DNA from 3 places in the Methylobacterium sp. FW306-05-D genome. Region 1 is predicted to be linked to each of the others. Evidence: predicted binding sites of a transcription regulator. Region 1 holds the regulator's gene; each other region holds the start of a gene.

Evidence for each region. The regulator LexA, encoded in region 1, represses DNA repair genes until DNA is damaged. The targets are predictions, from matches to a motif close to TGTTCNNNNTGTGTTCNG.
Region 2: a site for LexA is predicted at 4,157-4,174, ahead of AC3WLN_RS05120 (ATP-dependent helicase). Genes of this name have one in related genera too.
Region 3: a site for LexA is predicted at 1,480-1,497, ahead of AC3WLN_RS01285 (PA0069 family radical SAM protein). Genes of this name have one in related genera too.

The regions. Positions count from the first base shown of each region.
Region 1 covers NZ_JBYSXL010000005.1:52,534-57,782, reverse strand. Annotated here, with positions in the region: gene AC3WLN_RS03670 (outer membrane beta-barrel protein) at 1-786, opposite strand, end outside; gene AC3WLN_RS03665 (FkbM family methyltransferase) at 1,131-1,961, shown strand; gene sfsA (DNA/RNA nuclease SfsA) at 1,972-2,679, opposite strand; gene AC3WLN_RS03655 (DUF937 domain-containing protein) at 2,844-3,611, shown strand; gene lexA (transcriptional repressor LexA) at 3,865-4,617, shown strand; gene AC3WLN_RS03645 (ComEC/Rec2 family competence protein) at 4,611-5,249, opposite strand, start outside.
Region 2 covers NZ_JBYSXL010000008.1:21,810-27,058, reverse strand. Annotated here, with positions in the region: gene AC3WLN_RS05135 (LysE family translocator) at 1-108, opposite strand, end outside; gene AC3WLN_RS05130 (hypothetical protein) at 268-525, opposite strand; gene AC3WLN_RS05125 (PhoH family protein) at 659-1,375, opposite strand; gene AC3WLN_RS05120 (ATP-dependent helicase) at 1,780-4,146, opposite strand; gene AC3WLN_RS05115 (DUF4160 domain-containing protein) at 4,365-4,607, shown strand; gene AC3WLN_RS05110 (hypothetical protein) at 4,618-5,130, shown strand.
Region 3 covers NZ_JBYSXL010000002.1:32,359-37,607, forward strand. Annotated here, with positions in the region: gene rnhB (ribonuclease HII) at 1-362, shown strand, start outside; gene AC3WLN_RS01285 (PA0069 family radical SAM protein) at 328-1,452, opposite strand; gene AC3WLN_RS01290 (glycosyltransferase family protein) at 1,621-2,142, shown strand; gene moaB (molybdenum cofactor biosynthesis protein B) at 2,170-2,727, opposite strand; gene ypfJ (KPN_02809 family neutral zinc metallopeptidase) at 2,813-3,721, opposite strand; gene AC3WLN_RS01305 (uracil-DNA glycosylase) at 3,825-4,715, opposite strand; gene AC3WLN_RS01310 (electron transfer flavoprotein-ubiquinone oxidoreductase) at 4,930-5,249, shown strand, end outside.

The DNA of each region.
Region 1 (5,249 bases):
GCTGCGCGCCGACGCGTTGTAGCTGCTGAAATGCGTGCCGCCATTGATGCCGATCGTGTTGGCAGCGTCGAGCTTGTAGGTGATCGCACCTGTGACCCAGTTGATCTCGCCGGAGTAGAAGCCATCAGTCGCAGCGAACGAAGCAGACAGCGGGCCGTCGCTGTAGTTCACCTGCACGCCCTGGTTGATCACGTTCTCCTGGTTGAACAGGAGGCCGCGCGAGATGTTCAGGTTCTGGAAGGTGAAGGGCAGCTCCGAACCGATCAGGGTCGGCATGCGGCCGCCCTGAACCGACCAGTTGTCGTTGATCACGTACTTGCCGAACGCGATCGGGACCGGCGAGTAGAGAAGGTCCGTCTGGTCGAAGGTGCCGTAGACCGGCAGGCCGAGGCCCGGGATCGTGTAGGCGCCGAAGGCGGCGTAGAACTGGAACGGACCGTCCGCCTTCTGGACGAAGCCCATCAGGTTGGAGAAGTCGACCCGCCCACTGCGATCGGCGGGGACGCCGGGGGGAGCGATGATGCCGGAGAATGGGTTCGACTGCGTGTAGGCGTAGCCCGTCACCGCACCACCCACATAGATGTCGCCGAACGCGCCGAGCGTCAGGCAGGACGGGTTCGGGTTCTGCTTGATGAAGCCGCCATAGGCCGGGAAGGTGATTTCGGCCTTGCACGGTGCGGGCGGGGCGGGAACGGCCAGGACCTTCGCCGGCATGTCGGCTGCGAAGGCGCAGACCGAGGACATCAGGACGGCGGAGAGGGCGAGGAGCGAGCGGTGCATGGCCATGGGAACTCTGCGGGAGGATCTGCGTTGCGGTGACGTTCTCAAAGGTTCCCCGCTACGGCAAAGCTATCCTTTGTGCAGGCGCCTACTTTTGAGGCAATTCCGGCCTGAGGTGCTGGGTTTGCGTCGTGGTGTTGCCACAATGGAACAGGTCGGAGCACCGAAATTCAGTCCAGCCGGTCTCCTCGCCTGTCGCGGCGATGCCCGGAAACGGTCGAAGCCAGTTTCGACGATCGTCCGAAGGTCGACGCTTCGGAATGCTCCCCGTCCAAGCGAGCCGTCCTCCGCCGTTCGATCGTGTCGCCTTCGCTTGCCGCCGCGCGCGCGCGCTGGCATCAGCAGGCACGATGAAAGATACCCAGCCCTACGGCACCTACGCTCCCACCGGCCTCGTCGCCCGCATCGCCCGCCAGACCGGGCGGATCTCCTATGCCAGCTGGGCCGGCCGGCGCCTCGCCCTGTTTCTGCGACGGGTGGCGATCGGCCTTCTGCAGGGGGCGCCCCTCGACGTGGAGCGCTACGGCGCTCGTATGCGGCTCTACCCCTACAACAACAACTGCGAGAAGAAGGTGCTCTTCACCCCGCAGTTCTTCGATCCGGAAGAGCGTGCGTTGCTGCGTGCGAAGCTCCAGCCCGGCTGCACCTTCCTCGATATCGGCGCGAATATCGGGGCCTATGCGTTGTTCGTCGCGGCCTTCGCGGGGCCGCGCGCGCGCATCCTCGCGGTGGAGCCGCAGCCGGACGTCTTCGACCGCCTCACCTACAACATCGGCCAGAACCCGTTTGGGACGGTCAAGGCGGTGGCCTGCGCCGTCGCCGACAAGGCCGGTGAACTCACGCTGTTCGTCGATCCCCGCAACCGGGGCGAATCGAGCCTGAAGATCGTCGGAACGAACGAAGGGGCACAGATCCGTGTGCCGGCGGTGCCCCTGTTCGATCTCGCCCGCGGTGAGGGCATCGAGCGCATCGACGCGATGAAGCTCGACGTCGAGGGGGCCGAGGACCTGATCCTGGAGCCGTTCCTGCGGGCCGCTCCCGCCGCGCTCCACCCGCTGCTGCTGATCGTCGAAAATGGCACCGATCAGTGGCAGATCGACCTGCCCGCCCTCTTGGAGCAGCACGGCTATCGCCGGATCGCCCGGACGCGCTTGAACCTGATCTTCGAGCGCGCCGCCTGACGAGGGCGCGCTACAGGACCGGAATGGCATCCGCGAGGGTGATCCCCTGGGGATCGATCCGGCAGCGATAGGCATGCACCGCGACACCGGCCGATCGGGCGGCCTGGAACGCCCGGTCGAAGGCGGGGTCTAGGTCCCGTGCCGCGTCGAACCGCTCCGCCCACATCTGGACCACGATCACAACCATGGCGCGGCCGCCGGCTCCCACGACGCCGGCGAGGTCCGCCATGTGGCGAGCGCTGCGGGCGGCGACGCAATCGGGAAATTCCGCGAGGCCCGGGCTTCGCATCAGGTGGCAGTTCTTCACCTCGACATGACAGGGGGGCATCCCCTCGCCTGTGGCGAAGAAATCGACCCGGCTCGCCTGTGCGTAGCGGACTTCCGGACGGAGACCCGAATAGCCTGCCAGCGCCGGTAGGGTGGTGTCGGCGAAGGCTTCCGCCACCAGAGCGTTCGGTCGCATCGTGTTGATGCCCACCCATTGCCGGCCGCCCGGCAGGTTTGCCTCAACCAGCTCCCAGGAATAGGCGAGCTTGCGGGTCGGGCTCCGCGCCTCGGACAGAAGGGCTCGTGCGCCCGGAACGGCGAGACCCAGCATCGCTCCGGGATTGGGGCAGTGAGCCGTCACGAGGGTCCCGTCGGCCAACTCCAGATCGGCGAGGAACCGCTTGTAGCGCCGCACGAGACGGCCCTCGATCAGGGGCGCGGGGAAGCGCATCGGCGTGTCCTGGGCAAGAAACAGGTTGATGCCGCCGGGCCTCGGCGTGGAATCGGGCAGCCGTGAGGCACTCGGGCTGGTCAGTGCTCATCGGATGCGACAGACTTCGCGCGGTACACCCGGGTCGATAACCGGGAAAACCGCTGTTCGTCCGCGAGGCCGCCATGTTCAATCTGTTCGACATCCTCCAGGCGCAGGCGGGCGCCAACGCGCAGGGATTCGGACGGCAATTTGGGCTCTCGCCGGAACAGAGCCTGCGCGCGATGGAGGCGCTGCTGCCGGCCCTGACCATGGGGTTGCAGCGCAACGTCGCCCACGATCCGACAGGCTTCGCCCACCTATTCAACCTCGTCGGTCCGACCGCGTCCCCGGCACCGAGCGCGACGCCGCCGATGGACATGCTGGTCAAGCAGCTGTTCGGGTCGACGCATCTCAGCCAGGCGGTGCTGCAGCAGGCCGCGACAGTCAGCGGCGTGGCGATGCCGGCCCTAAAGCAGATGCTGCCCGTCATGGCCGGCATGGTGGTGGCCGGAATCGTCCACGTGATGATCAATCAGACTCCATCGCCTGCGCCGGCCCCGCGCGCCGAGGCGAACCCGTTCGGCTTCGCCCCCAATGCCTGGTCGCAGATGATGGAGGCTTTCCTGAAGTCCGGCGGCAACGCGACCAGCCCGACACCGCCCGCTCCTCAGGCGCGGTCGCGCCCTGCGCAGCCCCGGCTCACGGCTCCCACGCCCGCCGTGCCGGACAAGGCGGCCTCGGATGCCCCCTTCGACCTGATGCAGCAGATGTTCCAGACGGGCCTCGAGGTACAGCAGGAGAACGCACGCGCCATGCAGCGGCTGTTCGATACCTTCTGGCAGGACCCCCGCGGTCCCACCGATTCCGGAACCGACGCCGCATCGAAGGCGGAACGCAGCGGGAAACGATAGCGGACTTCGCGTTCCGTTCGCCTGGACCGCGCCGACCTCGATTCGATCTCGACGGCGCTCATTCACCCTGAGCGATCCCCTCAAAATGGCGGTCGGCGGCGTCCGCGAAACCCGTCCTCGCCGGAACAATCGTCGGGCTACCCGCGCTTTCGGCAGGAACCCTTGCAGAACACTTACGGAACGTTTAACGTGTTCGTGTTTTGTTTCTGATGCCGCTCGCCGCGATCCCCGGCGCCAACGAAGAGTGTCCCGCATGTTGACGCGTAAGCAGCTGGACCTGCTCCAGTTCATCCAGCTCCGGATGCGCGAGAGCGGCGTTCCCCCCTCCTTCGACGAAATGAAGGACGCTCTCGACCTCAAGTCGAAGTCTGGCATCCATCGGTTGATCACGGCGCTGGAGGAGCGCGGCTTTCTGCGTCGTCTCCCGAACCGGGCAAGGGCCATCGAAGTCATCCGGATGCCGGAGAGCCTCGGTGGGAGCGCCGGTGCCCCGCGTGTCGCTCCTACACCCGAGGTCCGCCGCTTCACGCCGAGCGTGGTCGAGGGCGGCAAGGGCAAGGGTCTGCCGGCCGGTGCCGCGGTCTCCCGCCTGCCGACGACGCAGGCCACCGACGAGAGCGGGCGTGCGGTGACCATCCCGGTGATGGGCCGGATCGCGGCCGGTACGCCCATCTCCGCCATTCAGGAGCAGAGCCACTCGGTGACGATGTCACCGGATTTCCTGGCTGGTGGCGAGCACTACGCCCTCGAGGTGCGCGGCGATTCGATGATCGAGGCGGGCATACTGGACGGCGATCTCGTGGTCATCCGCAAGCAGGACACGGCCAATACGGGCGACATCATCGTGGCTCTGATCGACGATGAGGAGGCGACCCTGAAGCGCCTGCGCCGACGCGGCTCCTCCATCGCCCTCGAAGCGGCGAACCCGGCCTATGAGACGCGCGTGCTCGGGCCGGACCGGGTCCAGATCCAGGGGCGTCTGGTCAGCCTCGTTCGTCGTTACTGAAGAATCCCGTCGCTCGGTTCGTCGCCGGGCGGATCGGAGTCCAGAAGCTCGCGCTCGGGCGCCTTTCGATTCGGTGAAGGGTCTGCCTGAGGGGGCGAGAGGTTGTCCTCCTTCCTCGGCGGTGTCGCCCGCCACGGCACGCTGTCGCCGGGACGCTTGACCGTGGTGACGATGGGTCCATCTCGGGCGAGGCGGATCGCCGTCGCACCGTGCGCCGTCAGGAAGTGCCGATCAAGGATCAACGCGGCGCCGCAGCCGGGTGGCGCGGCTTGCCGAGTGATCAGGATCTCGGTGCGTGCGCAATCTTCCGGAAGCGCCCGTTTGTCGTTGACGAGGGCAAGGCTGCGTCCATCCGGCGTGGTCAGGGTGCAGCCGAGGCCATCGCACAGCGCGCCTCGGAAGGCACTGACCTCTTCCGCCCGGCGTCCGTCCCCGTCGGCCTTGAGCCATTGGCCGAGTACGAAGGGCGGTGGGCGGCCGAAGATCGCGAGTTGCCCGTTGCGCTCGCGGATGGCTCCGCCTGCCCCTTCGCGATCGATGTAGATATCGTTTCGCTCCGGAAAGGTAGCGAGGACGACGCCGATTGCTGCCGGGCAGAGACCGAGCCAGCGCAGTGACGAGGCCGGCAGGGT
Region 2 (5,249 bases), on a different contig from region 1:
CCAACCGACACGGACGCTGCGCGCCAGGATGTGCAGCATGTTGGGGCCGGGCGTGCCGGACAGGAGGAAGACGGCGCTGAGGAACAGCCACCAGGTCTGGAAGGTCACGGGGCAGGCACTCCTGGCGCGTCGCGCGCGACGGCACAGATCCCCTTAGCAGAGGGTCGCCGCTGGCAGCGCCCGGCCCGGACGCGGGCCAGCCCGGCGCCCAACGAAAAAGGGCCCCGCGAGGGACCCTTCTCCAGACCGGTCAGATCGGGCGACCGATCACATCCGGTGCATCATCCGGCGATCCATACGACGGTGCATCATGCGGCGCTCCATGTGACGGCGCATCATCCGGCGCTCCATGCGACGGTGCATCATGCGACGCTCCATCCGGCGCTCCATGCGCATCTGCACGGTGGACACGGTCTCAGGGGCGGTCACGCCCATGGGAGCGCCCGGAGCGGCCGAGGCGGAGGTGGCGAGGCTGGCACCGCCGAGCGAGGCGAGCACGGCGAAGGCTAGGGTCAGTTTCCTCACGTGAAGACTCCCATTCTCTTAAATCCGAGCGCGGCACCCGGTTGGTTCTCTCGCACCGGCGGCCGAGAAACGCGTGTCGCGCACCGGAGTGAGCGGCGAGCCCCGTTCCGGCCCGCCGCAGATAACACCCGAGTCAGAGATTCGTTTCCTCGAAAGCCCGCACCCACTCAGCACAAATTCCCGAGCGGACGATGTCGTCGAGGGTAAATTCCACCACCGGGATCGGCATCATCCGGCTCTTGATCAGGTGGATCACGGTGCGCAGGCCCGAGGTCTCGCGCAGGTCGGTCTGGGAGACGTCGCCGTTGATGATCACCTGGCAATCGTCGCCGATGCGGGTGAGGAACATCTTGATCTCGGCGGTGGTGGTGTTCTGCGCCTCGTCGAGGATCACGAGGCAGTTCTTGAAGGTGCGCCCGCGCATCACCTCGAAGGGCACGACCTCGATGTCGCCGGTCTTCACCGCGATCTCGAAGGCGGCCTCGCCCATGCGCTCCTTCATGGTCTCGGTCAGCGGCGCGACCCAGGGGGCGATCTTCTCTTCGAGCGTTCCGGGGAAGAAGCCGAGGGAGCGGCCCGAGGGCACGTTCGGCCGGGTGATGATCACCTTGGCGATGCGGCGCTGGCGGAGCTGGTCGGCGGCGCGGGTGCCCGCGATGAAGGTCTTGCCGGTGCCGGCCGGGCCGAGCACGATGACCTGCTTGTGAAGGGCGAGGGCGTCGAGATACTGCGCCTGCCGGTCGGTGAGGGGCTGGATCGGACTTAAGTTACGTTCTTCGTCGAAGCGGGTTTTGTGCAGCCGGACCGGACGGTCCTCAACGAGTTCAAGTCGTGCGCGACGTCTCTTCATCGATCAACACTCCAACCGGACTTGCCAACCTGGATTTAATCTGAGCCTGACTTGCTGAACTGGCTTCGCATCATTCCTTGACCGTTCCCGTTTCGGCGATCCTTTCCACCTCGCCCGCTTCACAGCCAATCCGGAGACCGCCCTCAAGTTCCGGGCGGCTCCATCAAGCCTGTGGATTTCCGATGCGGCTCCCATGACCGCAGGACTTCGCGTTGCACGCACCATGCCGCGGCGGGCGCGACAGGGGCGTGACAGCAACTATTCTTGCGAATGATGTACAAAGTCTGCGCTGATGCTGCACTGCGGGAGCAAATCGGCCGCCGCGGCCGATTGCCTGGTCCTGTGTCCGAAAAGACGCAGTCCGCATCGGCGCGACGCCCTCCGCAGCCCCCGGCGTCCCGCGATCAGGCCGCCTGGATGAAGCTGTCGAGGACCATCTTCCGGCCGGCCTTGTCGAAATCAACGGTCAGCTTGTTGCCGTCCACACCCGCGACCGTTCCGGGGCCGAACTTGGTGTGGAACACCCGCATGTCGACGCTGAAGGCCGAGGGCGCGCCGGTGGACTTGGCGATGAGCTCGCCCTCGATCTGGCGCGGGCCGCCGCGGCCGGCCGCCGGGCGGTTGCCCACCCCGTAGCCGTTGGCGTTGCCCGATTGCGCCGTGTTGGCCTGGGCCCGCTGCCAGCCCGGCGTGCCGTAGGAGGAGCCGAAGGGCGTCGGATTGCGGTCGAAGCGCGAGGCTCCGGCCGAGAAGTGGGCGGGGGCGTCGAGCACGTCGACGCTGTCCTCGGGCAGCTCGTCGATGAAGCGGCTCGGCACCGTGGAGGACCACAGGCCGTGGATGCGCCGGTTGACGGCGAAGGACAGCTTGGCGCGCTTGCGGGCGCGGGTCAGGCCCACATGGGCGAGGCGGCGCTCCTCCTCCAGGCCGGCGCGGCCGCTCTCGTCCAGCGCCCGCTGGTTGGGGAACAGCCCGTCCTCCCAGCCCGGCAGGAAGACGGTGTCGAATTCCAGGCCCTTGGCGGCGTGGAGGGTCATCAGCGAGACCCGATCGGCGCCCTCCTGCTCGCTGGCCTCCATGACGAGGGAGACGTGCTCGAGGAAGGCGGCGAGATCCGGGAATTCCTCCATGGAGCGCACGAACTCCTTGAGGTTCTCCAGGCGCCCGGCGGCGTCGGCCGATTTCTCCTTCTGCCACATCTCGGTGTAGCCGGATTCCTCCAGGATGGTCTGCGCCACCTCGGAATGGGGCTGCGTGCCGACGAGGCGCGACCACCGCGAAAAGCTCTCGACCAGGGCCCGGACGCCGGAGCGGGCGCGGGGCTTCAGCTCGTCGGTCTCCACGACCAGGCGGGCGGCCTGGAGCAGGGGCACCCGCTCGGCCCTTGCATAGGCGTGCAGCGCCTGCAGGGTGGCGTCGCCGAGGCCTCGCTTGGGCGTATTGAAGATGCGCTCGAAGGCGAGGTCGTCGGAGGGGTTGGCGGTGACGCGCAGATAGGCGAGCGCGTCGCGGATCTCCGCCCGCTCGTAGAAGCGCGGGCCGCCGATGACCCGGTAGGGCAGGCCGAGCTGGACGAAGCGGTCCTCAATCTCGCGCATCTGCGCCGAGATCCGCACCAGCACGGCGATCTCGGAGAGCGGGTGCTGCTTGGCCTGCAGGCTCTCGATCGCCTCCGCGACCTGGCGCGCCTCCTCCTCCGAATCCCAGGCGCCCGACACGGTCACCTTCTCGCCGGCCACGTCCTCGGTGCGCAGGGTCTTGCCGAGGCGGCCCTCGTTCTTGGCGATGAGGCCGGAGGCGGCGGCGAGGATATGGCCGGTGGAGCGGTAGTTGCGCTCCAAGCGGACCACCACGGCGCCGGGGAAATCGTGCTCGAAGCGCAGGATGTTGTCGACCTCGGCGCCGCGCCAGCCATAGATCGACTGGTCGTCGTCGCCCACGCAGGCCACGTTGCGGTGGCCCTGCGCCAGCAGGCGCAGCCAGAGGTACTGGGCGACGTTGGTGTCCTGGTACTCGTCCACGAGGATGTAGCGGAAGCGCTGCTGGTAGTTCTCCAGCACGTCCGGGTTCTCGCGCCAGAGCTTGAGGCAGAGCAGCAGCAGGTCGCCGAAATCGGCGGCGTTCAGCGTCAGGAGCCGGGCCTGGTAGGCGGAATAGAGCGCGCCGCCCTTGCCGAAGGCGAAGGCCTGGGCTTCCCCCGGCGGCACCTGCTCGGGCGTCAGGCCGCGGTTCTTCCAGCCGTCGATGGCCGAGGACAGGGCCCGGGCCGGCCAGCGCTTCTCGTCGATGTTCTGGTCGACGATGACCTGCTTCATCAAGCGGAGTTGGTCGTCCATGCCCAGGATCGTGAAATCGGAGCGCAGGCCCACCAGCTCGGCATGCCGGCGCAGGATCTTGGTGCCGATGGAATGGAAGGTGCCGAGCCAGGGCATGCCCTCGCCGGCCGGCCCGATGAGCCCGCCGATGCGGTGCTTCATCTCGCGGGCGGCCTTGTTGGTGAAGGTCACCGAGAGGATGTCGAAGGGCCGCGCCTTGCCGGTGGCGATGAGGTGGGCGATTCGCGTCGTCAGCACCCGGGTCTTGCCGGTGCCGGCCCCGGCCAGGACGAGCACCGGCCCGTCCGTCGCCTCGACGGCGCGGCGCTGCTCGTCGTTCAGCCCCTCCAGGTAGGGACTGCCCTGCGGCCGCAGGTAGGCCATGGCACGGGCGGCGATGGAGGTCGGGGCGGCGTCGGAGGCGGATGCGCCGGCCGCGTCGAAGCGTTGGGTCATCGCGCATCCCTGGACCAAAACGCGAACGGCGTCGAGAGTCGCGCGTGTTACGAGGCAGGCCCGGCCCCCTCTCGGATGATTTCAGAGGTTTCGTTTCGGAAGCACCGCGTCTCTCGGAGGGGCTCGGATCGACGATCAAATTCATCCGAAAATCGGATGAGGAATTGCCGAGAGCCATGCCCCGGACTATAGCTCGATCGGACGGGCGAGGCGCGGCGATGGGCAAGCTCTATCAGTCGGGCAGCGTCATCCTTCGGGTCTATGCCAACGATCATCTGCCGCCGCATTTCCACATTCTGACACCGGATCACGAGGCTCTCGTGGAGATCGCCACCCTGCGACTGCTGGCCGGCTCCCTACCCGGCAAGAGCGAGCGCGAAGCCCTGGCCTGGGCCGCCGCGAACCGCGACGCCGTCGCGGCCGAATGGAATCGGACCAACGCCCGCTTCCCGATTGCCTGAGGAGGTTGCCGTGACCGATCCCCTGCCCCGCATCTCCACCGTCATCGCCACGGGTCCCACCAGCCTCGGCGTGATGTGGTGCGACGACCGTTCCGATCGCGTGGACCTCGCCGGATGGATCGCCACCGGCGGGGAGATCCTGTCGCCTCTGAGCGATTACGCCCTGTTCGCCACGGTCCGGCTAGGGGATCACGGGACCTGCGTGGAATGGGGCGGCGAGGACGGCGACCTCGCCATCGATGCCCATCATCTCAGGCTGATCGCGGATGAGCAGCGGCGGTTCGGCGGCGCAGAGGTCGCTGCCTGGCAGGCGGCCGCCGGACTGTCGAACCAGGAATCCGCGGATTTCCTCGGCCTCTCGCTGAGCACGTGGAACGCCTACAAGGCGGGCATCAGCGCGGTGCCGACTCCCGTGGCGATGGCGTGTCGGGCGGCCCTGCGCGACCCGATCCTGCTCCATGCCCACTATCGGCCGCGCAAACGGGGCCGCCCGCGCCGCGTGGGCGCCCCCAGCGCAGCGTAGGGTTGCGCGGTCCGCCAGGCAGAGACCGCGACACACTGAGACTCCGGCGGCCGAGAACGGAAGAGGACTGAAACCCGCAACCGCGCGTCGCTGCCGACGATCGATGCGGCAGTCTCACG
Region 3 (5,249 bases), on a different contig from region 1:
GTGCCGCCACCCTCGATGCCATGCGGCGGGCGGTGCTGGCCCTGGGGCTCGAAGCGCCCGTCTGGGTGGACGGTCGCGACCCCGTTCCCGGTCTTGCTTTGCCCGGCCGGGCCGTGATCGGCGGCGACCGGCTGGTGCCGCAAATCGCGGCCGCCTCCATCGTCGCCAAGACCCTGCGCGATGCGTTGATGCGGCGGCTCGCCCACCGCTATCCGGATTACGGTTGGGCGAGCAATGTCGGCTACGGCACGCGTACCCACCTCGCCGGGCTCGCACTCCGCGGCCGCTCTCCCCACCACCGCCTCAGTTTCACCCGTGCCTACGACCTCAGAACAGGCTCAACTGGTCCGTCGGGACTCTGAACAGGTCGGTGCGCAGACGCCGCCGCACCTCGGGATAGCCGAGACGCTGACGGGCGAGGCGCATGCGCTGGCGGATGAGGTCGGCATAGGCGCCGGTGCCCGTCATCCGCGTTCCGAAGGTCGCGTCGTAGGCGCGTCCGCCGCGGGCCGCGCGGACCAGCGACATGACGTGCCGCTGTCGGCCCGGGTAGTGCTCGGCAAACCAGTCGTTCACCAGGGCGTCGAGTTCGAGCGGCAGGCGCAGGAGCACGTGGCTCGCCTCCACGGCGCCGAGGTCGCGGGCCCGGGCCAGGATCGCCTCGACCTCGTGGTCGTTCAGCGACGGAATGATCGGCGCGGCGATGACCATCACGGGGATGCCAGCCGCACTCAACCGTCCGATCGCTTCCAGGCGCTTCGTCGGATGGGGTGCCCGCGGCTCCAGCCGGCGCGCCAGTTCCGGATCGAGGGTGGTCACCGAGACCGCCACCTTCACGAGCCCGTCCCGGGCGAGATCGGTCAGCAGGTCGATGTCGCGTACGACGAGATTCGATTTGGTCACGATCCCGACCGGGTGGCGGAAGCGTGCCAGAACTTCCAACACCGCGCGCGTGACGCGGTGCTCCCGCTCGATCGGCTGGTAGGGATCGGTGGCGGTGCCGAGTGCGATGGTGGCGGGGCTGTAGCCCGGTGCCGACAATTCCCGTTCGAGCAGGGCGCCGGCATCCACCTTCCGGAACAGCTTGGTCTCGAAATCGAGGCCCGGCGAGAGACCGACATAGGCGTGGTTCGGTCGGGCGAAGCAGTAGACGCAGCCATGCTCGCAGCCGCGGTAGGGATTGATCGACCGATCGAACGAGATGTCCGGCGAGGTGTTGCGGGTGATGAGCGTGCGGGCGTGCTCCGGCCTCACCTCGGTCCGCAGGGGCGCCCCCTCCCCGATGCCGTGCCAGCCGTCGTCGAAGGCTTCCCGCCGCGCCGCCTCGTAGCGTCCGCTCGGGTTGGCTGTCGCACCCCGTCCGCGCCGTCCCGCCGGCTGCGGCGTCGTATCGCCGAGGCGCCGTAAGGGCTCCAGGTCGGCCGTTGAAGAACGAGGCGCGTCTGGAGGCATCGGCACTGATCATCCGTCGGATCGACCAGGAACATAACACGAACACGCGCGGGGGAAACTGCCGATATTTCAGGCAGATCCCGTCTGCCTCGGCATTTCTACCCGCCTGTCGGCGATGCGTTTCCGTGGAATGGCTTTGCTCCACGCAAAAATGCGGTATGCGCGCGCATGCTCTCGGCTCTCATCTCAGTGACCCGGCCCAACGACCCCGATGCCGTCGATCAACTCGCCGATACGCTCGGCGCGCTGGTGGCGGGCGTCGCAGCGGGGCTCGTGGGCGATGCGGTGATCATCGTGTCCGCGGCGAACCCGGCGATCGAGACGGTGGCCGAGGCGACCGGCGCCAAGGTCGTGCTGCGCGGACGCGGGTCGTCGCCCTGGTCGGCGGGGGCGAAGGCGGCGCGGCGGGACTGGGTGCTCTGCCTCGAGGCCGGCGACGTTCCGGTGGAGGGCTGGATCCGCCTCGTCGACCGCTTCATCGGCACGGCCCGGCCGGAGGTCGCGTTGGCCCGTCTCCGGCGCTCGCATACCGGTCTGCCGGCACGCCTGGCTGCCCGTGGCGAGAGCGTCATCGGCGTCAACGCTCCGCGACCGGGTGATCTCGTCCGGCGTGAACGTCTCCTGGCCGGTCCGACCTTCGGCCGCCGCCTGAAGGTCCGTGCACTCTCGGCCCGTCTCGATCGAGCCTGATTCGAACGGCCGGTTTCCGGCAGAGCCTCAGACCGTGATCGAAGCGCCCCGCCGCAGGTGCTCGTCGAGCCGAGGCATGATCTCGACGAAGTTGCAGGGGCGGTGGCGATAATCGAGCTGCGCCGCCAGAATACCGTCCCAGGCGTCGCGACAGGCGCCGGGCGATCCGGGCAGGACGAAGATGTAGGTGGCATTGGCGACGCCGGCCGTGGCCCGCGACTGCAGGGTCGAGGTCCCGATCTTGTCGTAGGAGATCCGGTGGAAGACGGCCGAGAAGCCGTCCATCCGCTTCTCGAAGAGTGGCTCGATCGCTTCGGGGGTGACGTCGCGCCCGGTGAACCCGGTTCCGCCCGTGGTGATGACGACGTCGACCGCCGGGTCGCTGCTCCAGGCCTCCACCTGCCCGCGGATCGCCTCGACCTCGTCGGGGACGATGGCGCGGGCCGCCAGGGTGTGGCCCGCCGTTTTCAGGCGCTCCACGAGGGTGTCGCCGGAGCGGTCATCCTCCTCGACGCGGGTGTCCGAGACCGTGAGCACCGCGATGGCCAGCGGGATGAAGCTGCGGGTCTTGTCCGATGCGACCATCACGAAATGCCTTCAACCGAACCCGGGGGGTACCGGCACGATGGTATCCCAAAGCACGGGAGCCGGACAGCGCGTCCCCTGCACCTCAGTTGCGCGCTGCCCGGAACGTGTCGCAGGACTTGGTCTGCCCGCTGCGGTAGCCGGTCATGAACCAGCGCATCCGCTGCTCGGACGAACCGTGCGTGAACGAATCCGGCACGGCGTAGCCCTGGGACTGCTTCTGGAGCTTGTCGTCGCCGATGGCGCTCGCCGCCTGCATGGCCTCCTCGATGTCGCCCTGCTCAAGGGAATTGTACTTGTCGTTGGAGTTCTTGGCCCAGACGCCGGCGAGGCAATCGGCCATCAGCTCGATGCGCACGGAGAGCTGGTTCGCCTCCGTCTTGCTGGATGCGTTCTGCTGGCGGCTCTGGACCTTGCCCAGGATGCCGAGTTCGTCCTGGACGTGGTGGCCCACCTCGTGGGCGATGACGTAGGCGTAGGCGAAGTCACCCTTCACACCGAACTTCTGCTCCATCTCCTTGAAGAAGGAGGTGTCGAGATAGACCTTCTTGTCCAGCGGGCAGTAGAACGGCCCCATCGCAGCCTGGGCCGAGCCGCAGCCGCTGCGGGTGCCGCCGGTGTAGAGCACCATCGCGGTCGGTCGGTACTGGCGTCCCGTCTGGTTCGGCAGGACCTCTTTCCAGACATCCTCGGTGTTGCCGAGGATCGCCGCGGCGAAGCGTCCGCTCTCGTCGGTGGGCTTGGTCTTGCGCTGGGCCTGGGTCTGCGGGTCGACCTGCTCCTGGCGCGGTCGCCCGCCGCCGGACATCTGCTCGGCGCCCCCGATGAGGATCGCCGGGTTGATGCCCGTGACCCACCCGATGATGCACAGGATCACGATGGTGCCGATGCCGAGGCCGCCGGCACCGCCGCCGGGGAAGCCGAAACCGCCGCCGCCGCCCTCGCCGCGCCGATCCTCGACATTGTCCGAAGAGCGGAAGTCTTCCCAGCGCATGATCTCGTTACACCCTGTCCGGACACGCGAGCCCATACACGGCCGCGTAAAGTAAGTCGCGGGCGCGGGATACGGTTCCGCTTGCCCGCCGGGCCTACCCGGCTCAGGCCTTCCCGTCGAGGGCCGCGCGCAGGGTCCGGAAATCCCGCCAGGCGAGGCGTTTCTGCAGCGGCTGGCGCAGCAGGTAGGCTGGATGCAGCGTCGCCAGGGTGCGGATCTCGCGGGTCCCGACCCGGTACGGGTAGAAGCGGCCGCGCGCTTTCAGAATACCGTCCTTGGTACCGGTAATCGCCTGGGTGGCCGGGCTGCCAAGGCAGACGATGAGGTCGGGGTCGGCGAGTTCGATCTGCCGCTCGATGAAGGGCCTGCAGATCGAGACTTCCTGCGGGGTCGGGTTGCGATTGCCCGGCGGCCGCCACGGCACGATGTTGGTGACGTAGGCGTTGCTTCTGTCGAGGCCGATCGCCGCCATCATACGGTCGAGCAGCTTGCCCGAACGACCCATGAAGGGCTTGCCGATTCGATCCTCATCGGCGCCCGGCGCCTCGCCGATGAACATCAGCTTGGCGGTGGGATTGCCGTCGGCGAAGACGAGGTTCTTGGCGGTGAATTTCAGCGGGCAGCCGTCGAAGCCCGCCAGCAGCGCTTCCAACTCCTCGAGGGTCTGAACGTCCTTAGCGCGCGCGCGGGCGTCGCCGGCGGCATCGCCGGGCTTGGCCGAGGCCGATTGCCCGTAGGTCCGGGCCGGTGCGGGCGCGGGAACGTCGCGCGGGGGCAGTTCGGTGCGGAAGGTGTCGTCGAGGGGCGCGCGCGTCCGTTCGGGAGCCCGCCGCTCCGCCGCCGGCCGATCACGGGTGGGCCGCGACGGCTCCGGCGCGTCGGCTTCCGCGAAGCGATCATGCGGCGCCTCGTCCAGGAACAGGTCGAGGCCCGCCTCGACATGGAAGTCGAGGTTGGCGATCAGATCCCTATGTCGGTCTTCACCGTGACTCATGCCCGCTGATGTGGCGCCTGAAGGGGTTGTGGACAACTGGGCGTGCGACGTCACGCACCACCTTTTACCCCGTGCAACATCGTCACCACCCAGGGTGCCGCGCCGGCGGGACGCTTGCGTTCCCAGGTTGGAATGGGTTGAGAGTGAACCTCAAACATGGGATCGCACGACGAACGCGCCCGCGGAAAGCGGATGCACCACAGGAGGATGACGGATGGCGCTGCCCGAACGCGAGGCGATGGAGTTCGACGTGGTGATCGTGGGCGCCGGTCCGGCCGGGCTCGCGACCGCCATTCGCCTCAAGCAACTGGCGCCGGATGTGAGCATCGTGGTGGTGGAGAAGGGCTCCGAGGTCGGCGCGCACATCCTGTCGGGTGCGGTGATCGACCCGTCCGGGCTCGACGGCCTGCTTCCCGGCTGGCGCGAGGACGCCGCTCGGCCGCTGAAGACGGCGGTCGAGCGCGACGAGTTCATGTTCCTGACCAAGAACAGCGGCGTCACCATGCCGAACCTGTTCTTCCCCAAGCTGATGTC